3 regions of the Mycobacterium sp. NGS48 genome follow, and region 3 is predicted to be linked to each of the others. Evidence: riboswitches for the same ligand, from Rfam matches in the RefSeq annotation. Region 3 holds a riboswitch; each other region holds the start of a gene.
The links. A riboswitch is a leader RNA that binds a small molecule or an ion and turns the genes downstream of it on or off. The one in region 3 is predicted to bind cobalamin.
Positions count from the first base shown of each region.

Region 1: it holds a riboswitch for cobalamin, as region 3 does, so the genes downstream of both, AC5Y42_RS15650 (ABC transporter substrate-binding protein) here and metE (5-methyltetrahydropteroyltriglutamate--homocysteine S-methyltransferase) in region 3, are expected to answer to the same signal.
Region 2: it holds a riboswitch for cobalamin, as region 3 does, so the genes downstream of both, AC5Y42_RS19830 (PPE domain-containing protein) here and metE (5-methyltetrahydropteroyltriglutamate--homocysteine S-methyltransferase) in region 3, are expected to answer to the same signal.

Region 1 covers NZ_JCALCY010000008.1:14,120-21,278, reverse strand. The annotation lists gene AC5Y42_RS15670 (LCP family protein) at 1-1,357, shown strand, start outside; gene AC5Y42_RS15665 (TIGR03089 family protein) at 1,392-2,069, shown strand; gene AC5Y42_RS15660 (DUF1490 family protein) at 2,152-2,433, shown strand; gene ctpC (manganese-exporting P-type ATPase CtpC) at 2,443-4,578, shown strand; cobalamin riboswitch at 4,567-4,757, shown strand; gene AC5Y42_RS15650 (ABC transporter substrate-binding protein) at 4,789-5,988, shown strand; gene AC5Y42_RS15645 (iron chelate uptake ABC transporter family permease subunit) at 5,985-7,022, shown strand; gene AC5Y42_RS15640 (ATP-binding cassette domain-containing protein) at 7,019-7,159, shown strand, end outside.
Region 2 covers NZ_JCALCY010000015.1:9,409-16,567, forward strand. The annotation lists gene trpS (tryptophan--tRNA ligase) at 1-514, opposite strand, end outside; gene AC5Y42_RS19830 (PPE domain-containing protein) at 563-2,221, opposite strand; cobalamin riboswitch at 2,333-2,492, opposite strand; gene ephH (epoxide hydrolase EphH) at 2,602-3,432, shown strand; gene AC5Y42_RS19840 (NADP-dependent isocitrate dehydrogenase) at 3,437-4,663, opposite strand; gene AC5Y42_RS19845 (NADP-dependent isocitrate dehydrogenase) at 4,796-7,039, opposite strand.
Region 3 covers NZ_JCALCY010000002.1:17,175-24,333, reverse strand. The annotation lists gene AC5Y42_RS03735 (DUF3556 domain-containing protein) at 1-903, shown strand, start outside; gene metE (5-methyltetrahydropteroyltriglutamate--homocysteine S-methyltransferase) at 957-3,236, opposite strand; cobalamin riboswitch at 3,367-3,594, opposite strand; gene AC5Y42_RS03725 (SDR family oxidoreductase) at 3,613-4,317, opposite strand; gene AC5Y42_RS03720 (thiolase family protein) at 4,404-5,552, shown strand; gene AC5Y42_RS03715 (enoyl-CoA hydratase-related protein) at 5,549-6,337, shown strand; gene AC5Y42_RS03710 (NAD(P)/FAD-dependent oxidoreductase) at 6,349-7,159, opposite strand, start outside.

The DNA.
Region 1 (7,159 bases), on a different contig from region 3:
GATCTACCACGTCTTCGCTCCCTCACTGGGCCAGGGCGGCGACGATGGCGCGATCGACATCCTGCTGGTCGGCATGGACAGCCGCGCCGACGCCCACGGCAACCCGTTGAGCGCCGAGGAACTGGCGACGCTTCGGGCCGGCGACGAGGTCGCCACCAACACCGACACGATCATCTTGGTGCGGGTGCCCAACAACGGGAAGTCCGCCACCGCAATCTCGGTTCCGCGCGACACCTATGTGCAGGCGCCCGGGCTGGGCAAGACGAAAATCAACGGCGTCTACGGCCAAGTCAAGGAAGAAAAGAGGGTCACTCTCGTCGAATCGGGGATCGACGCGGCCGAGGCCGAGAGCCGCGGAACCGAAGCCGGGCGCGAGGCCCTGATCAAGACCGTTGCAGACCTCACCGGCGTCACGGTCGACCACTACGCGGAAATCGGGCTGTTGGGCTTCGCGTTGATCACCGATGCACTCGGCGGAGTGAACGTCTGCCTCAAAGAGCCAGTGTACGAACCACTTTCAGGCGCCGACTTCCCGGCCGGCTGGCAGAAGCTCAGCGGCCCGCAAGCGCTGAGCTTTGTCCGTCAGCGCCACGACCTACCGCGCGGTGACCTCGACCGGGTGGTGCGCCAGCAGGTGGTGATGGCGTCATTGGCCCATCAGGTGATCTCCGGCAAGACGTTGTCCAGCCCGGCCACGCTGGACCGGCTCCAAGGCGCCATTCAGCGCTCGGTGGTGCTGTCTTCCGGTTGGGACATCATGGATTTCGTGCAACAGCTGGAGAAGCTCGCCGGCGGGAACGTGGCCTTCGCCACCATTCCGGTGCTCGACGAGGCGGGCTGGAGTGACGACGGCATGCACAGCGTAGTGCGGGTGAATCCGCATCAGGTTCAGGACTGGGTCGCCGGTCTGCTGCATGACCAAGACGAGGGCAAAACCGAGGAGATCGCCTACACACCCTCCAAGACCACCGCCAACGTCCTCAACGACACCGACATCAACGGGTTGGCAGCGGCAGTCTCAGATGTGTTGGCGTCCAAAGGTTTCAACAGTGGCAGCGTCGGCAACAACGACGCCGGACATGTGACGGGCAGTCAGGTGCAAGCCGCCAAGGCCGACGACTTGGGCGCGCAGGCGGTCGCGAAAGATCTCGGCGGGCTGCCGGTCATCGCCAATACCTCGGTGCCGCCGGGGTCGGTGCGGGTGGTGCTGGCCAACGACTACACCGGCCCGGGCTCCGGGCTCGACGGCGGCGTGATGCCGATGGCGGCATCGAACGCCGGCACAAGCGACAGTACCGCTCCCCCGCCGTCGCCGATCCTGACCGCCGGGTCGGACAATCCGGAGTGTGTCAACTAAAGCGATCAACCTCAGCGAGGCGATTCTCGACCCGATGCTGCGCGCCGACCCGGTCGGCCCGCGCATCACCTACTACGACGACGCCACCGGCGAGCGCATCGAGCTCTCGGCGGTGACACTGGCCAACTGGGCCGCCAAGACCGGCAACCTGCTGCGCGACGAGCTGGGCGCTGGGCCGGGCAGCCGGGTGGCGGTGTTGCTGCCGGCCCATTGGCAGACCGCGGCGGCGTTGTTCGGCGTGTGGTGGATCGGCGCCGAAGCCCTGCTCGACGGGCCCGAGGCCGACATCGCGCTGTGCACCGCGGCCCGGCTGGACGAGGCTGACAGCACCGGCGCCGCGGAGGTGGCGGTGCTGTCGCTGGATCCGTTCGGCCGCCCGGTGCCCGACCTGCCGGTCGGCGTCACCGACTACGCGACCGCGGTGCGCGTCCACGGCGACCAGATCGTCGCCGAGCGCCACCCGGGCCCCGCTCTGGCGGGCCGATCAGCCGACGACATCTTCGCCGACTGTCAAAGCTCCGCTGCAGCGCGGGGATTGACGGGAGCAGACCGGGTACTTGCGACCGCGCCGTGGGAGCAGCCAGCTGAACTGGTCGACCGCTTGCTGGCGATCTTGGCGGCCGGCGGGTCGCTGGTGCAGGTCGCCAACCCGGATGCCGCGGCGCTGCCACGCAAGGTGGAGACCGAGAAAGTCACCCGTGTTCTCGACTAGCCTTCGACCTACATATATTGGTATCGCAATATTTCTATGTTAACGTCGGAAGCGGACAGCCCCGACAGGATGGAGTGTGGCGATGTTGGTGCACGGGCTACTCGGGAAAGCGGCCGGAACGGTGGTCACCGGGCTGGTCGGGGTAAGTGCCTACGAAGCGTTGCGCAAAGCGCTGGGCTCGGCGCCGGTTCACAACGCCGCGGTCACCGCGACCGAGTGGAGTCTGCGCGGAACGCGGCGCGCCGAGGAGGCAGCGGAGTCGGCCCGGCTCAAAGTGGCCGACGTGGTGGCCGAGGCGCGCGAGCGCATCGGTGAAGAGGCGCCGCCGCCGGCGATCGGCGACCACGGCGACCACGAACACTGATCTTTGGTCATGACTGACCTTGCCGTCATTTCCGACGCGGCCGGGCGGATGCGGGTGCAGGTCCCGTGGGTGCGGTCGAACTCCCGGCGCGCCGTCGCGGTGGAAGAGGCGGTTGACAAGCAGAACGGGGTGCGGGCGGTGCACGCCTACCCGCACACCGGCTCGGTCGTCGTGTGGTATTCGCCGAAACGCTGCGACCGCTCGGCGGTGCTTGTCGCGATCGACTCGGCCGAACACGTTGCGGCCGAACTGATTCCCGCACGCACGCCACGCTCGGCCGATGTCCGCAACACCGAGGTGCTGCGCATGGTGGTCGGCGGCGCGGCGCTGGCATTGCTCGGGGTGCGCCGCTACGTCTTCAATCGGCCGCCGCTGCTGGGTTCGAGCGGCCAGTTGGTTGCGACCGGCGCAACGGTGTTCATGGGCTATCCCTTCCTGCGCGGCGCGCTGCGATCGCTGCGGTCCGGCCGTGCCGGCACCGATGCGCTGGTGACCGCGGCGACGGTCGCCAGCCTGGTGCTGCGCGAGAACGTCGTCGCGCTCACGGTGCTGTGGCTGCTCAATATCGGTGAGTATCTACAAGATTTGACGCTGCGACGGACCCGACGGGCCATTTCGGATCTACTGCGCGGCACCGCCGACACCGCCTGGATACGGCTGGACGGCGGCAACGAGGTGCAGGTGCCGATCGACACCGTGCAGGTCGGAGACGACGTGGTGATTTACGACCACGTGGCGATACCGGTCGACGGCGAAGTGGTCGAAGGCGAGGCGGTAGTCGACCAGTCTGCAATCACCGGCGAAACCCTGCCGGTCAGCATCGTCACCGGCTCTGACGTGCATGCCGGATCGGTGGTGCTGCGCGGGCGTTTGGTAGTGCGCGCCCGCGCGGTCGGCAACGAAACAGCCATCGGCCGTATCGTCACCAGAGTCGAAGAGGCGCAACAAGATCGAGCGCCAATCCAAACCGTCGGCGAGAACTTCTCCCGCCGCTTCGTTCCGATTTCGTTCATCGTCTCGGCGATCACCCTGGCGGTCACCGGAGATGTGCGACGCGCGATGACCATGCTGCTCATCGCATGCCCGTGCGCCGTGGGGCTGGCGACACCGACAGCGATCAGCGCGGCGATCGGCAACGGTGCTCGTCGCGGTATCCTGATCAAGGGCGGTTCACACCTCGAGCAGGCCGGCCGGGTGGACGCCATCGTGTTCGACAAGACCGGAACGCTCACTGTCGGCCGTCCGGTCGTCACCAACATCATTGCCATCCACCGAGATTGGCAACCCGAGCAGGTCCTGGCCTATGCCGCCAGCTCGGAGCTGCATTCCCGGCATCCGCTTGCCGAGGCGGTGATCCGATCCACCGAGGAACGCCGCATCATCATTCCGCCGCACGAGGAATGCGAGGTGCTGGTCGGCCTGGGCATGCGGACCTGGGCCGACGGTCGCACGCTGTTGCTGGGCAGCCCGTCGCTGCTGCGCTCCGAAAACGTGGCGGTGTCAACCGAAGCGGCCGACTGGGTGGACAAGTTGCGCAAGCAGGCCGAAACGCCGCTGCTGCTGGCGGTCGACGGCATCCTGGTGGGACTGATCAGCTTGCGAGACGAAGTGCGCTCCGAGGCCACCGATGTCTTACAGCAGTTGCGGGGCAATGGTATTCGCCGCATCGTCATGCTCACCGGCGACCACCCGGAGATCGCGAAGGTGGTTGCCGCCGACTTGGGCATCGACGAGTGGCGGGCCGAGGTGTTGCCGGAGGACAAACTCGAAGTGGTACGCCAGTTGCAGGACGAGGGGCATGTTGTCGGGATGGTCGGCGACGGCATCAACGACGCTCCCGCGCTGGCGGCCGCCGACATCGGAATCGCCATGGGGCTGGCCGGAACCGACGTCGCCGTCGAAACCGCCGACGTCGCATTGGCCAACGACGATTTACGGCGCCTGCTCGATGTGGGCGATCTCGGGTCGCGTGCGGTCGAGGTGATCCGGCAGAACTACGGCATGTCCATCGCGGTCAATGCTGCCGGGCTGCTGATCGGCGCGGGCGGCGCACTGTCGCCGGTGCTGGCCGCGATCCTGCACAACGCGTCGTCGGTGGCCGTCGTCGCCAACAGCTCGCGGTTGATCCGCTACCGCTTGGATTAGCGGCGCCGTGCAACAATGTCGCCGTTAAGGCGATGACGATGCAGGAAGCCGGTGTGAGTCCGGCGCGGTCCCGCCACTGTCATCGGGGAGCGACCCTCATCGGCCACGGCCAGCAGGCTGGAAGGCGAGGCGAGCGACGATCCGAAAGCCAGGACACTGGCGTCATCGCGTCCTGCGAACCGGGGCGGTGCACCCCGAGAGAGCTGACCGATGTCACGTCCGCCGTGGATAGCCCTCGTCGTCATCACCACCCTGGCGCTCACCGTGGGCGCCTGCGCGTCGTCGGACAAGCCGTCCAACACCAGCGCCCCCGATAAACCAGGCTGCATCAGCGACTTCGACCCGAATGCCGATTACTTCCCGGACAAGTCGGCGGTCCAGGACGCCACCAATTTCACGATCAGCTACCACAACAGCTATCAGGTCCTGACCGTCAAACAGCCCTACCCGAACGGATCGCCTCAGTCGTATGTCCTGGTGCGTTGTGGGGCGCCGGCGCCGGCGTTGACCGGCAACCTGGCCCACGCACCGCAGATCACGGTGCCCGTCACCAGCCTGTATTCGGCGTCGACCACCCATCTGGGCATGATCGACGAACTCGACCAAACCGACGTGGTCACCGGCCTGGCCGATACCGCCAATACCGTCAGTCCGCAGATCCGCCGGCGCGTCGATGCCGGCAAGGTCGTCGACTACGCGCCTGGCCAGCAGATCAATGTCGAGTCGGTGATCGCCGGCCATCCCGATGTGCTGGTGACTGGCGGCACCGACGATCCGAGTTACGCCAAGCTGCGCGACGCCGGGATCCGGATGGTTGCCGACGCCGAATGGCTGGAGACGACGCCGTTGGGCCGGGCGGAGTGGGTCAAGGTGTTCGCCGCGCTGACCGGCACCGAGAAGAAGGCCGGTGGAATCTACGACCGGTTGCGCGACGACTATCGCAACGTCGCAGCCAAGACGGCCGGCGTGCGGCCCGCCGAGGTGCTGCCCGGAACGATGTACCAAGGCACCTGGTCGGTGCCGGCCGGCGGCGACTACGCCGGCCGGTTGATTGTCGACGCCGGCGGTGAATATCCGTGGTCGCGCGACCCCAACACCGGAAGCCTGCAGCTGAGCTTCGAATCCGTCTACGCCAAGGCCGGACATGCTCCCGTGTGGCTGGTGAGCACCGGCTGGACAACGCTCGATGATGCACTGGCCGCCGACAACCGCTATGGCGAGTTGACGGCGGTCCGCGACGGGCAAGTCTGGTCGGCGGCCAAGGCGATCGGGCCCGGCGGCGGCAACGATTACTGGGAGCGCGGCGTGGCCCGACCGGACCTGGTGCTGGCAGATCTGGTGGCGATCCTGCACCCCGAGCTGGCACTCAACCACCGCTTCGAGTTCTATCGACAGGTCACCGGCGCGTGAGCAGGGCGGCGGCCGCGTTGACGGCGCTGGCAGCGGCGGTGGTGGTGCTGACGCTGCTGGGAATTGCTCTGGGTCCGGTGCGGGTGCCGCTGTTCGACACGGTCCGCGTCGTGGCCGGTGCCGACCCGTCGGACCCTCGCTGGCAGGTGATCGTGGCGAGCATGCGCGTGCCGCGCGTGCTGACCGCGATCGCGGCCGGGGCCGGGCTGGGCGTGGCCGGGCTACAGATGCAGACGCTGTTCCGCAACGCGCTCGCCGACCCGTACGTGTTGGGCGTCAGCTCGGGGGCCAGCCTCGGGGTGGCCGTCGTGGTGATCGCGGGCGCCGGATCCGCCGCCGGATTCACCGCGGGTTTGGCCGGCGGCGGTCGCGCCGGCGTGGTGCTCGCTGGGGCGCTGGGGGCCGCGATCGTGCTGGCGATGGTGCTGGCGCTGGCCCGCTGGGTGCGGTCGGCCGCGACGCTGCTGTTGATCGGCGTGATGGTGGGCGCGGCCAGTACCGCGGTTGTCAGTGTGCTTCTGGTGTATGCGGATCCCCAGCGTGTCCAGCAGTATCTGCTGTGGGGGCTGGGCAGCTTCGCCGGCACCACCTGGGCCGACTTGCGCCTGCTGTTGCCGTGCGTCGCAGTCGGCGTGGCGGCTGCGGCGATGACGGTCCGCGCTCTCAACGCGCTGCTGCTCGGCGAGGGTTACGCCCGCACGATGGGTATCGACGTGGGGCGGGCCCGGGCGGTCGCGGTGGCGTCGGCGTCGCTGTTGGCCGGTGCGACGACGGCGTTCTGCGGTCCGATCGCCTTTCTCGGGCTGGCGGTTCCGCACCTGTCCCGTATTGCGTTGGGCACCTCCGATCACCGCGTGTTGATTCCCGGAGTGGTCCTGATGGGTGCGGCTGTCGCGCTGGGTTGCGCGATTGTCAGCCAGGTGCCCGGGAGCGACGCCGTGCTGCCGCTCAACGCGGTCACCGCGCTGATCGGGGCACCGATTGTCGTCGCCGTGCTGCTGCGCAGCCGTCGCGGTGTGGGCATCGAGCGATGATCGAGTTGCGTGAGCTGGCCATCGGCTACCGCAGCCGGCGTCGGACCAGCACCGTGGCCGCCGGGCTGCGGGCGGTGGCCCGCCGCGGTGAGCTGACGGTTGTGTTGGGGCCCAACGGATGCGGGAAGTCCACGCTG
Region 2 (7,159 bases), on a different contig from region 3:
TGTTGAAGCGCTGCGCCACGTCGCGGGCCAACTCGAGATGCTGGCGCTGGTCCTCGCCGACCGGCACCAGTTCGGCGTCGTAGGCCAGCACGTCGGCAGCCTGCAATACCGGGTAGGTGAACAGCCCGACCGTCGTCGACTCGGCGCCCTGGCGCGTCGACTTGTCTTTGAACTGTGTCATCCGCGAGGCCTGGCCGAAACCGGTGAAACAGCCCAGCACCCAAGCCAGCTGAGTGTGGGCCGGCACGTGACTTTGCACAAAGATCGTGCTGCGGGCCGGGTCGACGCCCAGCGCCAGATATTGCGCCGCGGTGACCAGCGTGCGCCGCCGCAACACGTCGGGATCCTGCGGGATGGTGATGGCATGCAGGTCGACGACGCAGAAGAACGTGTCGTGGTCGTCCTGCAACTCGGCCCAATGAGTCACCGCACCCAGGGCGTTGCCGAGGTGAAGCGAGTCAGAGGTGGGCTGCACACCGGAGAAGACCCGGCGGGTTGCGGTAGCGGTGTTCATGATGGCTCGATCTTTTCACGCGGGCCCCGGCCGGCAGCCCACGGTCGCTCAGTCGAGCTCGTGCTCCCAGGTGCTCGGCATCATCGGCGCCGTCGACCCGCCGCCGTAGGAGCCGCCGACCACTGTGGTCAATCCCGCCGGCTGTGCCCCGGCCACCGTGCGTTCGGTCCCGGCAAATCCCATTGGTCCCGCGCCCTGATCCGAGGGCAATACCGGCGGCTCTGGCTCCAGGTCCATGTATTCGTACCCGCGGCCCAGTTGCGTGACCTCCGGCCGCCGGTGCCGCCCACCCCGAGCCTGTTGCTCCATAGCTGCCGCAGCCGCCGCGGGCTGGGCTACCAGGGCATGCCGCGCCTTCTTTCGGCGGGCGCTGGCGCCGGCCGCCCGCCGCGCATCGGCGGTCAGTCCACCGAGCATGTAGGCCAATCCGTCCATGGTCAGACCCACCGGTGGCGCCGCCGGCGCCGGCGGCGGAGCCACCGGTGCCGGCGGCGCAGGGGCGGTCGCCGGCGCCGCAGCCGGGGCCGGCGCGGGTGCCGGAGCCGGGACGGGAGGCGGGGTCGGCGCCAGTGCCAATGCCAGGGGCGGCGGGGCCGGGATGACGGGCATCACCGGGATGCCGTGCAGGTGCAAACCCGCCAAGCCCACGGCGCCGCCCAGCAACATGGGGGCAGCCACCAGCGGAATCAGCGGGAGGGTCAGCAGCGGCAGAAAAACCGGGAGCAGGGTCGTCTCCAGCAAAGTCTTGAGCAGCGCGATGGTGTCGGTGATGATCGTGCCGATCGCTTCGACGGTGGTGAACAGAATGGTGAAAGCGATCGTCGCGGGGTTACCGGTCGCGAAGGCAGCGGCGAGATCCGCCCCGATGAATCCGAAGGTTTGCGACAGCAGGGCAACGTAGGTACCGATGTCCATCGGATAGCCGAGAGCGAACGCGATATTGGCCGGGTTGAGGTAGGTAAGCGGATTTCCGAGTATCGGCAGCCAGGGATCAAACCCGGCGAACATGTTCTGGAAGAACGGATCGCTCATCAGACCGTCGATGAGCGGTTGGAAGACCCTGTTGTAGAAGTCGGTGAACCCGCTGTTGTTCAGCCAATCCAGGACGTCGTCCTGACGGTCGGGGGGCAACGGTGACGGCTGATCGGCAGTGGCCGCCGAGGTGTCGGCCTTCATGATCTGCGGTGCCGGCGTGGTTTGTGGTGATGCCGTCACTGCCGCGGTGGCGACGGTTTGATAGGTGCTCATCACGGTGGCGGCCTGAATCCACATCCGCACATAGTCGGCCTCGTTCAGCGCGATCGGAATCGCGTTGACACCGAAGAAATTCGTCGCCACCAACGCCGCGTGGGCGGCGTGGTTGGCGGCCAGTTCGGCCAGCGTCGGCATGGCCCCCAGCGCGCTGATGTAGGCGGTGGCCGCGGTTTCATGCCGGGCCGCTCTGACGGCGCTGTCGGTGGCGGCTTGCGTCAGCCACGCCAGATACGGCGCGTGTGCGGCCACGTAGCTTGCGGCCGTCGGGCCGTCCCAGGTCCCGGCTTGCACCGCTCCCAACAACGCGGTGAGTTCGTCGGCCGCGTCGAGGTATTCGGTGCCCAGCGAATTCCATGCCGTCGCGGCGGCCAGCAGCGAGCCGGGACCGGGACCGCTGGAGAGCAGCGTCGAATGCACTTCCGGCGGTGCGGCCATCCAAATCGGCGCGGTCAACGCCAGCTGCCTGGAATCGCAGTGGATTTAGCGAAATGGGCAGCCGCGACGGCCGGCCCTGACATGCATGGCATGGAGGTTCGTCAGCTCTCTCGGGGTACACCGCCCCGGGTAGCAGGATGCGACGACGCGAGTGTCCTGGCTCTCGGATCGTTGCTCGCCTCGCCTTCCAGCTCGCAGCCGTGGCGGATGAGGGTCGCTCCCCGATGACAGTGGCGGGACCGCGCCGGACTCACACCGGCTTCCTGCAACGTCGTCGCCTTACCGGCGGATTATGGCACGCCAATCCCGCCATTCGCGAATCGGTCGCATGACGGCGGCGATAGACCATTCCAATGACCCCAATTGCAGTACCGGCGGTATCGCCATAGTGTCGGCGTATGCGCGCGCCAATTCATCTGGGCACCGGAGAACCGGTCCTGCTGTTACATCCCTTTCTGATCTCGCAGTTGGTGTGGCAGACCGTCGCGCAGCAATTGGCCGACACCGGCCGCTACGAGGTGTTCGCCCCGACGATGGCCGGCCACAACGGCGGGCCCTACTCGGGTACCTGGTTTCTGAGCTCGGAGGTACTGGCCGATCACGTGGAGCGGCAACTCGACGAGCTGGGCTGGAACACCGCCCACATCGTCGGCAACTCGCTGGGCGGCTGGGTGGCGTTCGAACTGGAGAGCCGGGGCCGGGCCCGCACGGTCACCGGCATCGCCCCGGCGGGCGGATGGACGCGGTGGAGCCCGACCAAGTTCGAGGTGATCGCCAAGTTCGTGATGGGCATGCCGGTATGGGCGCTGGCGCGCTGGCTCGGGCCGCGCGCATTGCAGCTGCCGTTCAGCCGCCGGCTGGCCACCCTGCCGGTCAGTGGATCACCGGACGGCGTCAGCGAAAGCGAACTGCGGGCGATCATCGACGACGTTGCGCACTGCCCGGCCTACTTCCAGCTGCTGATCAAAGCGCTGTTGATGCCCGGACTGGCGGACTTGGCGCAAACCGCCGTTCCCGCCCATTTGGTCATCTGCGAAAAGGACCGGGTCTTTCCGGGGCCGAGATCCCACCGGTACTTCAGGGCCCAACTTCCCAAGCGCACGCAGGTGACTGAGCTCGACGGTGTGGGTCACATCCCGATGTTCGAGGCGCCCGGCCGTGTCACCGAAGTCATCACCGACTTCCTCGACCAATACAGCCCGCCGATCCGCGAGATCAGGTCGAGCTGAGCAATCAGCTGAGGGCCTTGTCCAGGTTCTCGGCGATCGTGTTGAGGAACTCCTCGCTGGTCTGCCAGTCTTGATCCTTGCCGATCAGCAGTGCGAGGTCCTTGGTCATCTGGCCGCCCTCAACGGTGGTGACGACGACGTCTTCCAGCTTTTGGGCGAAGTCGCTGACCTCGGGGGTGTTGTCCAGCTTGCCGCGGTGCTGCAGCCCCCGGGTCCACGCGAAGATCGAGGCGATCGGATTGGTGGAGGTCGGCTTGCCTTCCTGGTACTGACGAAAATGCCGCGTGACGGTGCCATGCGCGGCTTCGGCCTCGACCGTCTTACCGTCGGCGGTCATCAGCACCGACGTCATCAGCCCGAGTGAGCCGTAGCCCTGCGCCACCGCGTCGGATTGCACGTCGCCGTCGTAGTTCTTGCAGGCCCACACATAGCCGCCCTCCCACTTCAGGCAGGCCGCCACCATGTCGTCGATCAACCGGTGCTCGTAGGTCAGTCCGGCTTCTTCGAACTTGTCCTTGAACTCCTCGTCGTAGATGCGCTGGAACTCGTCTTTGAACATGCCGTCATAAGACTTGAGAATGGTGTTCTTGGTCGACAGGTACACCGGGTAGTTCTCTTGCAGGCCATAGGCAAACGATGTGCGGGCGAAGTCCTGGATCGATTCCTTGAAGTTGTACATCCCCATCACGACACCGCCGTCTTCGGGAATGCTCACCATTTCCTGCACAACCGGCTCGCTGTCGTCGTTGGGCGTGAAGGTCAGCGTGACGGTGCCGGGGCGGTCCACTTTGAAGTTCGTCGCACGATACTGGTCGCCAAAAGCGTGCCGGCCGATGATAATCGGCTTCTTCCAACCCGGGACCAGCCGCGGGATGTTCGAAATCATGATCGGCTCGCGAAATATCGTGCCGCCCAGAATGTTCCGGATCGTTCCGTTCGGCGACGACCACATGGTCTTGAGGTCGAACTCCTTGACGCGGGCCTCGTCGGGGGTGATGGTGGCGCACTTGACGCCGACGCCGTGCTTCTTGATGGCATAGGCGGAGTCGATCGTCACCTGGTCGTAGGTGTCGTCGCGGTGCTCGACGCCCAGGTCGTAATAATCCAGGTCGATGTCGAGGTGCGGAAAGATCAGCAAATCCTTGATCCACTGCCAGATGACGCGTGTCATCTCGTCACCGTCGAGCTCTACTACCGTGCCTTTGACTTTGATCTTTCCGCCGCTGGGCATCTGAGTCCGATCCTCCTAGCCGACGATTAACGCCGCCTTGTGGGCAACCTGGTGAGCCTGCGGGTGAGCAACCACTCTCGACCCAACACTACAAGGGGTGCCCCGGACCGGACTGTTCTGAACAATCTGGATTCAGGCGGTCGTGACCTGGGCGTCGAGTGCGGCGTTGAGTGTTTTACTCGGGCGCATCACCGCGGTCGTCTTGTCGCGATCCGGCGCGTAGTAGCCGCCGATGTCGACCGCCTCGCCCTGCGCCTCGGCCAGTTCGGCAATGATGACGTCTTCGTTTTCCTTCAGGGCATCGGCCAGTGCGGTGAAGTGCTTCCGCAGATCCTCGTCATCGTTCTGGGCCGCCAACTCTTGCGCCCAGTACATGGCCAGGTAGAACTGGCTGCCGCGGTTGTCGAGCTCACCGGTCTTGCGCGACGGGCTCTTGTTGTTGTCCAGCAGCTTTCCGATCGCGGCATCCAGCGCCTTGCCCAGAATCTCGGCGCGCTCGTTACCGATCTTGGCGCCCATATCCTCCAGGCTGGCGCCCAGTGCCAGGAACTCGCCCAGCGAATCCCAGCGCAGGTGATTCTCCTCCACCAGTTGCTTGACGTGCTTGGGCGCCGACCCGCCCGCTCCGGTTTCGTACATTCCGCCGCCGGCCATCAGCGGGACGATGGACAGCATCTTGGCGCTGGTACCCAACTCCAGGATCGGAAACAGGTCGGTCAGGTAGTCGCGCAGGATGTTGCCGGTCGCGGCGATGGTGTCCAGCCCGCGAATCAGCCGTTCCAGGGTGTACCGCATGGAACGAACCTGCGACATGATCTGAATGTCGAGGCCCTCGGTGTCGTGATCCTTCAGATACGTCCTGACCTTTTTGATCAGTTCGTTTTCGTGTGGCCGGTAGGGGTCCAGCCAAAACAGCACCGGCATGCCGGAGTTACGGGCACGGGTGACGGCCAGTTTCACCCAGTCGCGGATCGGCGCGTCCCGCACGATCGGCATCCGCCAGATGTCGCCGGCTTCCACGTTCTGCGACAGCAGTACTTCGCCGGTGGCGAGGTCCACGATATTGGCGACGCCGCCTTGGGATAGCTCGAATGTCTTGTCGTGCGACCCGTATTCCTCGGCCTGCTGCGCCATCAGACCGACATTGGGAACGGTGCCCATCGTCGCCGGATCGAAAGCGCCGTTGGTCTTACAGAAGTTGATGATCTCCTGGTAGATACGGGCGAACGTGGACTCGGGGTTGACCGCCTTGGTGTCCTTTTGCCGTCCGTCGGCGCCGTACATCTTGCCGCCGGCGCGAATCATCGCCGGCATCGAGGCGTCCACGATCACGTCGCTGGGTGAGTGGAAGTTCGAGATTCCCTTGGCCGAGTCGACCATGGCCAACTCCGGCCGGTGCTCGTGGCAGGCGTGCAGGTCGCGAATGATTTCGTCGTGCTGCGACGCGGGCAGCGACTCGATCTTGTTGTAGAGGTCAACCAGGCCGTTGTTGACGTTGACACCCAGCTCGTCGAACAGCTTCTGATGCTTGGCGAACGCGTCGGAGTAGAAGACCTTGACCGCATGGCCGAACACGATGGGGTGGCTGACCTTCATCATCGTCGCCTTGACATGCAGGGAGAACATCACGCCGGTCTTGCGCGCATCCTCCATCTGTTCCTCGTAGAACTCGCGCAGAGCTCTGACGCTCATGAACATGCTGTCGATGATGTCGCCCTCGGCCAGTGACACCTTCGGCTTGAGCACGATCGTCTCGCCGCTGTTGGTCACCAGCTCCATCTTCACGTCGCGCGCACGGTCCAGCGTCATCGACTTCTCGCCGTGATAGAAGTCGCCGTGGCGCATGGTCGCCACGTGAGTGCGCGATGCCATCGACCACTCGCCCATGCTGTGCGGGTGCTTACGCGCGAATTCCTTGACCGCCTTGGGCGCACGGCGATCCGAGTTACCTTCCCGCAGCACCGGATTCACCGCACTGCCCAAGACCTTGGCGTAACGCTTTTTCAGCTCCCTTTCCCGATCGATTTTCGGATTCTCCGGGTAATCCGGAACCTTGAATCCCTTACCCTGCAGCTCTTTGATCGCGGCCACCAGTTGCGGCACCGAGGCGCTGATGTTCGGCAGCTTGATGATGGTGGTGTCGGGTAGCTGCGTCAGCCGGCCGAGTTCGGCGAGGTTGTCGGACACGCGCTGCTCTTCGGTGAGGTAATCGGGGAACTCGGCCAAGATGCGTGCCGCCACCGAGATGTCACTGGCTTCGATCTTGATGCCCGCCGGTTCGGCAAACGCGCGCACGATCGGCAAAAAGGCATACGTCGCCAACAACGGCGCCTCGTCGGTCAGCGTGTAGATGATGGTCGGCTGTTCGGCGCACACGGTCTGTCTCCCGGCGTCTCAGGTCAGATTGTCAACGGATCGGCGTTGTCACGGTGGCTGCCAGTATCGCGTACCCGCTAATCGACAGCCCTAAAGGGGCGGTCTGCATCGTCGGCGAGT
Region 3 (7,159 bases):
GATTTGCGCCCGGGCCGGCGGTCGCGCTGGCTCGCGCATTTTTCCACGGTGATCGAGGGACTGGTGCCGTTGGTGCTGTTCTTCAGCCACGGCGGCTGGCCCACGGCAATCGCCGCGTTCGTCATGCTGTGCTTCCACTGGGGCATCCTGTCGGCGATTCCGATGGGCGTGCCGTTGGAGTGGAACGTCTTCATGATGTATTGCGTGCTGGCGCTGTTCGTCGGCCACCCCTCAGTCGGGCTGAGCGACCTGAGCACCCCGCTGCCGATACTGCTGTTCGCCGTCGTCGCAGGGACCGTGGCGCTCGGAAACCTGTTCCCCCGCAAGGTGTCCTTCCTGCCGGGCATGCGCTATTACGCCGGCAACTGGGACACCACGCTGTGGTGCGTCAAGCCCTCCGCCGACGAGAAAATCGGCAAGGGCATCGTGGCGATCGCCAGCATGCCCGCCGCCCAACTGGAGAAGTTCTACGGCAGCAAAGAAGCCGCCCAGATCCCGATGTACATGGGATATGCGTTCCGCGCGTTCAACACTCACGGCCGGGCCCTGTTCACCTTGGCGCACCGCGCCATGGCCGGCCAGAACGAGGACGACTACGTCCTCACCGACGGTGAGCGGATCACCAGCACCGCCATCGGCTGGAACTTCGGCGACGGGCACTTCAGCAACGAGCAGCTGGTCGCGGCGCTGCACAAGCGTTGCCACTTCAAAGCCGGCGAGGTGCGCATCGTGATGCTCGACGCCCAGCCGATCCACCGCCAGACCCAGCAGTATCGACTGGTCGACGCCGCCACCGGCGAGTTCGAGCGCGGCTACGTGTGCGTCGCCGATATGGTGACCCGCCAGCCGTGGGATGACGACATCCCGGTGCAGGTAATCTCCGGCGAACTGCACCGAGCGTAACGCCACGGCGAAATGCGCACCGAAATCTCGCCGTGGCGTTACGCTCGCGCGGGCTAGGTGCCCGCTCGGACTTCTTCCGCTGCGCTCACCATGTGTTGCAGCGATGCCTTCACCTCGTCGATACTGCGCGTCTTCAGGCCACAGTCGGGATTGACCCACAGCCGCTCCGCGGGAACGGCTTTCAGCGCTGCTTGCAGTGATGTCGCGATCTCCGACTCGGCCGGCACTCGCGGCGAGTGGATGTCGTAGACGCCCGGGCCCACGCTGTTGGCGAAGCCGACCGCGTTGAGGTCGTCGAGCACCTCCATGTGCGAGCGGGCCGCCTCGATGGACGTCACATCGGCGTCCAGATCGGCGATCGCCCCGATCACTTCACCGAACTCCGAATAGCACAGATGAGTGTGGATCTGCGTCGAGTCGGCGACGCCGGACGTCGCCAACCGGAACGCGCCGACCGCCCACTGCAGGTAGGCGTCCTGATCGGCGCGCCGCAGCGGCAACAACTCCCGCAGCGCGGGTTCGTCGACCTGGATGACCCCGATGCCCGCCGACTGCAGATCCACCGTCTCGTCACGGATCGCCAGCGCAACCTGTTTGGCGGTGTCGGCCAGCGGCTGGTCGTCGCGGACGAACGACCACGCCAGGATGGTCACCGGGCCGGTCAGCATGCCCTTGATCGGTTTCTCGGTCAGCGACTGCGCGTACGTGATCCAGTCGACCGTCATCGGCTGCGGACGGGCCACGTCGCCGTAGAGGATCGGCGGGCGCACGCAGCGGCTGCCGTAGGACTGCACCCAGCCGTTCTGGGTGGCGAAGAATCCGTCGAGCTGTTCGGCAAAGTACTGCACCATGTCGTTGCGTTCCGGCTCGCCGTGCACCAGCACGTCGAGGCCGAGTTGCTCCTGCAGGGCGATGACGTCGGCGATCTCGGACTTCATCCGCGTGACGTACTCGCTCTGGTCGATCTCGCCGGCCCGCAAGGCCGCCCGGGCCTTGCGAATCGCCGAGGTCTGCGGGTAGGAGCCGATCGTCGTCGTGGGCAACAGCGGCAGCTGCAGCCGTTCCTGTTGGCTGCTGCGACGCTCGGCAGCGGGTCCACGTTGATTGCCCGATGCGACGATCGAGTCGATGCGGGCACGGATCTGGCCGTTGTGCAGCCGCGGATCCGAACGGCGCGAGGCCACCGCGGCGGCCGACGCCGCGATCTCGTCGGCCACCGCCTCGCGGCCGTCGCGCAGCGCACGTGCCAGCGTGACGACCTCGTGCACCTTCTCGGTGCCAAACGCCAGCCAGCTGCGCAGGTTGTCGTCCAGATCGGTGGCACCCTCTTCCAAGGCCAGCGAGTAGGGGACATGCAGGGTCGAGCACGACGTCGACACCGCAACTGACTGCGCCGACCCCAGCAGCGTCGCCAGCCGGCTCAGCGCGGACTCCAGGTCGGTGCGCCAGATGTTGCGGCCGTTGACGATTCCGGCGACCAGCGTCTTACCGGCCAGCTCGGGAATCGATGCCAGCTCCGCATCGGCGCCGCGGACCAGGTCCACGCCGATGGCCTCGACCGGCGTGCGCGCCAGTGCAGGCAGCGCAGCGCCGGGATCGCCGAAGTAGGTGGCGACATGGATCGCCGGCCGCCTGCCCACCGAGCCCAACGCGGTGTAGACCCGTTCGGCCAGCGCGGCCGCGTCGGCCGCGGCATCGGTCACCAGCGCCGGCTCGTCCAACTGCACCCACTGCGCGCCGTTGTCGGCCAGCAGCGACAGCAACTCGGTGTACACCGGGATCAGTTCGTCGAGGCGTTCGATCGGTGCGCCGGCACCATCCACCGGCTTGCTCAGCAGCAGGAACGTGATCGGGCCGATGACTACCGGCCGGGCTGGAATCCCTTGGTCGCGGGCCTCTTTCAGCTCGGCGAGCACCTTGTCGGGATGCAGCTCGAATCGGGAGCCGGGCGCGATCTCGGGAACCAGGTAGTGGTAGTTGGTGTCGAACCACTTGGTCATCTCCAGTGGCGCGACGTTGTCGTTGCCACGGGCCGCCGCAAAGTAACGGTCCATCTCGTCGGCCACGTTCGCGACCCTGGCCGGCAGCGCGCCGAGCAGTACCGAGGTGTCGAGCATCTGGTCGTAGTAGGAGAACGTGTTCACCGGGACGGAGTCCAGCCCGGCCGCCGCCAGTTCCGCCCACGTGTCGCGGCGCAGGGTGGCGGCGACGGACTCCAGGTCGGATCGGCTGGTCCGGCCGGCCCAGTAGCCTTCGGTCGCGCGTTTGAGTTCGCGGCGCGGACCGATGCGCGGGGACCCGGTGATGGTGGCGGTAAACGGTTGAGCGGTCACGTGTTCGTCCTTCACTCGACGTGGTGGTCACCGCCAGCGGACGCACAGCCGATCGGGTGCACTGCGCCCGTGGACACGGCAACCGGTACGGCCAACGCCCATCCCACGAGGCGGTGAGCCGCCGGACGCGGCGCGTCCGGCACAGCCGGCAGGTCTTCGGACTCGCAGGCACGCACCCGCGTGGTGCTCCTAATGGCCGTCGCTTCCCGGTCTCAGATTGTCAAGACCAGTGCTTCTAGACGGCGGTCGTTCCTGCATACCGCTGCGGGACAGTCCCGGATTCTCACCGGGTTCCCTCTCGCGACGCATAGCCAACATGCCTCGCTCGATGCCGGCACCTTGCGGCGACGGCAGACCAGCTGCGCAATCGAGCCTACTAGGTCTGATGGCGGCGACCCGCCGCGCCCGGCTTCGCCGCGCTTGCGATCGCCGCGTCGGCGGCCAGCGCTTCGACGATGGGCACGTCGCCGTTGTTGAACTCGATGGTTCGCCCGATCGTCGCGTCGTCGTGCAGCACAGCCGCCGCCACCAGCGCGACGTCTTCCCGGGTGACTTTCCGGCCATGCGGCGCGGCACCGACGGCGATGCGCCCCGTCGCGGGATCGAGGGTGAGCCGACCGGGTCCCAGTATGGTCCAGTCGAGATCACTGCTGCGCAGATGGGCGTCGGCGGCTGCCTTGGCCTCGGCATAGGGAAAGAACGGATCGTCTTGCGGCACACCGTGGTCGGGGCCGGCCCCGAAGTACGACACCATCACAAAGCGCCGAACTCCGGCCTTGGCGGCGGCGTCGATGACCCGGACGGCGGCGTCGCGGTCGACGGCGTAGGTGCGGGCCGGATTGCCGCCGCCGGCACCGGCGGAGAAGACCACCGCGTCATGCCCGGCCACCAGGTCGGCCAGGGCGTCGGTGTCGAGCTGCTCGATGTCGGCGACGACGGGTGTGGCGCCGGTACGGGCCACTTCCTCGGCGTGGTCGGGATTGCGGAAAACCGACGTCAGCGCGTCGCCGCGCTCGGTCAGGATTCGGGCCAGATGCGAGGCGACCTTGCCGTGGCCGCCGATGACGACGATGCGTGCCATGCCGCCGACGCTACCCGGCAACCCCGCTCCCGCCCCGCCCGGCGCCGTGGTCAACAATCGAGGCACACGAGTCAAAGGAGAACGTCATGGCTGAAGCCGTCATCGTCGAAGCGGTGCGCTCACCGATCGGCAAACGCAACGGTGGTCTGTCCGGGGTGCATCCCGCCGACCTGTCCGCCCAGGTGCTCAACGGGCTCGTCGGGAAGGCCGGCGTCGACCCCGAGCTCGTCGACGACGTGATCTGGGGATGTGTCATGCAGGCCGGTGAGCAAGCCCTCGACATCGGTCGCACCGCGTTGCTGACGGCCGGCTGGCCCGAGAGTGTGCCGGGTGTCACCGTCGATCGCCAATGTGGGTCCAGCCAGCAGTCGGTGCACTTCGCCGCCGCGGGCGTGGTCGCCGGTCACTACGACGTCGTCGTGGCCGGCGGTGTGGAGTCGATGTCGCGGGTGCCGATGGGTTCGTCGCTCGCCGGCGGCGGCAGGCCGTTCCCGCAGAGCTTCCTGGACCGCTACGATGGCGCGGTCCCGAACCAGGGCATCGGCGCCGAGATGATCGCCGAGCAGTGGGGATTCGACCGCGCCACGCTCGACCAGTTCTCCCTCGACTCCCACGAAAAGGCCGCTGCTGCACAAGATTCCGGGGCATTCGACGATGAGATCGTTGCCATCAAGGACCAGGATGGCAACACGGTTCTTAAAGACGAAGGTATCCGCCGCGGCACACCGATGGAGAAGATGGCCCAGCTCAAGCCGGCCTTCAAAGAGGACGGCGTGATCCACGCCGGTAATTCCAGCCAGATCTCCGACGGTTCGGCTGCGCTGCTGTTCATGTCGGCGGAGAAGGCGAAGTCGTTGGGGCTCAAGCCGATCGCCAAGGTGCACACCGCGACGCTGGCCGGCTCCAACCCGGTGATCATGCTGACCGGTCCGATCCCGGCGACCCAGAAAGCGCTGAAGCGCTCCGGGCTGAACCTGGACGAAATCGGTGCTTACGAGGTCAACGAGGCGTTCGCGCCGGTGCCGTTGGCTTGGCTGAAAGACATCGGCGCCGACGAGAAGAAGCTCAATCCCAAGGGCGGGGCGATCGCACTCGGCCATCCACTCGGCGGATCCGGGGCGCGGCTGATGACGACGCTGCTGTACCACATGCGGGACAACGGAATTCGCTACGGACTCCAGACGATGTGCGAGGGCGGCGGACAGGCCAACGCCACCATTCTGGAATTGCTGTGACGGATGCGGCGGCGCTCTCCGAGCGCCGCGGCAACGTCTTGGTCATCACGATCAACCGGCCTGAGGCCCGCAACTGCGTCAACGGCGCAGTGAGTACCGCAGTCGGCGACGCGCTGGAACAGGCGCAAAACGACGCCGAGGTGCGTGCGGTCGTCATTACCGGCGCCGGCGACAAATCGTTTTGCGCCGGAGCCGATCTCAAGGCGATCGCGCGTCGGGAGAACCTCTATCACCCCGACCACGGTGAGTGGGGATTCGCCGGCTACGTGCACCACTTCATCGACAAGCCCACGATCGCCGCGGTCAACGGCACCGCCCTTGGCGGTGGCACCGAGCTGGCGCTGGCCAGCGACTTGGTGGTCGCCGAGGAGCGCGCGCAGTTCGGGCTGCCCGAGGTGAAGGTGGGTCTGATCGCCGGCGCCGGCGGAGTGTTTCGGATCGTCGACCAGCTGCCCCGCAAAGTCGGCCTCGAGATGCTGCTGACCGGTGAGCCGATCACTGCGGCCCAGGCCGCCAAGTGGGGCCTGATCAACCAAGTTGTGCCGGACGGCACCGTGCTGGAGGCCGCGCTGGCGTTGGCTGAGCGGGTCACCGTGAACGCGCCGCTGTCGGTGCAGGCCAGCAAGCGGATCGCTTATGGTGCCGACGACGGTGTCATACCCGGGGAGGAACCGGCCTGGGCCCGAACCACGCGTGAATTCGGCACGCTGCTGAAATCAGAAGACGCCAAAGAAGGGCCGCTGGCGTTCGCCCAGAAGCGCCCACCGGTCTGGAAGGCTCGCTAGCGGACCGCGAACTACTGCGCCAGCGTGTTCACCGCCTGCCGGAAAACGCCGGGCAGGGCTTTGGCAGCCGGGACGATGGCACGCCGGGCCGGACGCACGACGGTGCTCAATATCAGTGCGCGGGTGAGCAGGCGGTAGTCGCGGGTGATCCGCCGCCACGCCTGCTCATACGACGACGGAGTCTCGTCGACGATGGCGCTGATCGCTGCGGCGGCCTGCTTGACCGCCAGGCTGATGCCTTCACCGGTCAGGGCGTCCTCGTAACCGGCTGCGTCGCCTACCAATAACACTCGTCCGGCAACCCGTCGGGAGACCACCTGACGCAGCGGACCACAGCCGCGGGCTCGTCCGGGCTGGGCGCCGCGTAGTCGGCCTGCCAGTCGGGGGAACCACTCCAGCTCCGGTTGGCGATTGCACAGGATCGCGACACCGACCAGATCCGGCTCGACCGGCGTCACGTACGCCTCGCCCCACCGCGACCAGTACACCTCGACGAATTCCGACCATGCCGGCACCGCGTAGTGCCGGCGCACGCCGTACCGTCGCGGCCGACCGGCAACCGCCGTGATCCCGACGGCGCGACGCACCGCTGAATGCAGGCCGTCGGCTGCCACCAACCACTTTGCGCGCACTCCGGCTGCGATCACGCCGGTGGCGTCCTGCTCGACGCTGTCGACCCGGGTCGAAATCCATTCGGTATCTTGCTCTTTGGCGCGGGCCGTTAACGCCGAATGGAGGGTGGTGCGTCGCACGCCGCGGCCGGGACCGTCGCGAAAGCGTGCCTCGGCCCGCCGGTGTTCGCTCACATACGCGATGCCGCGG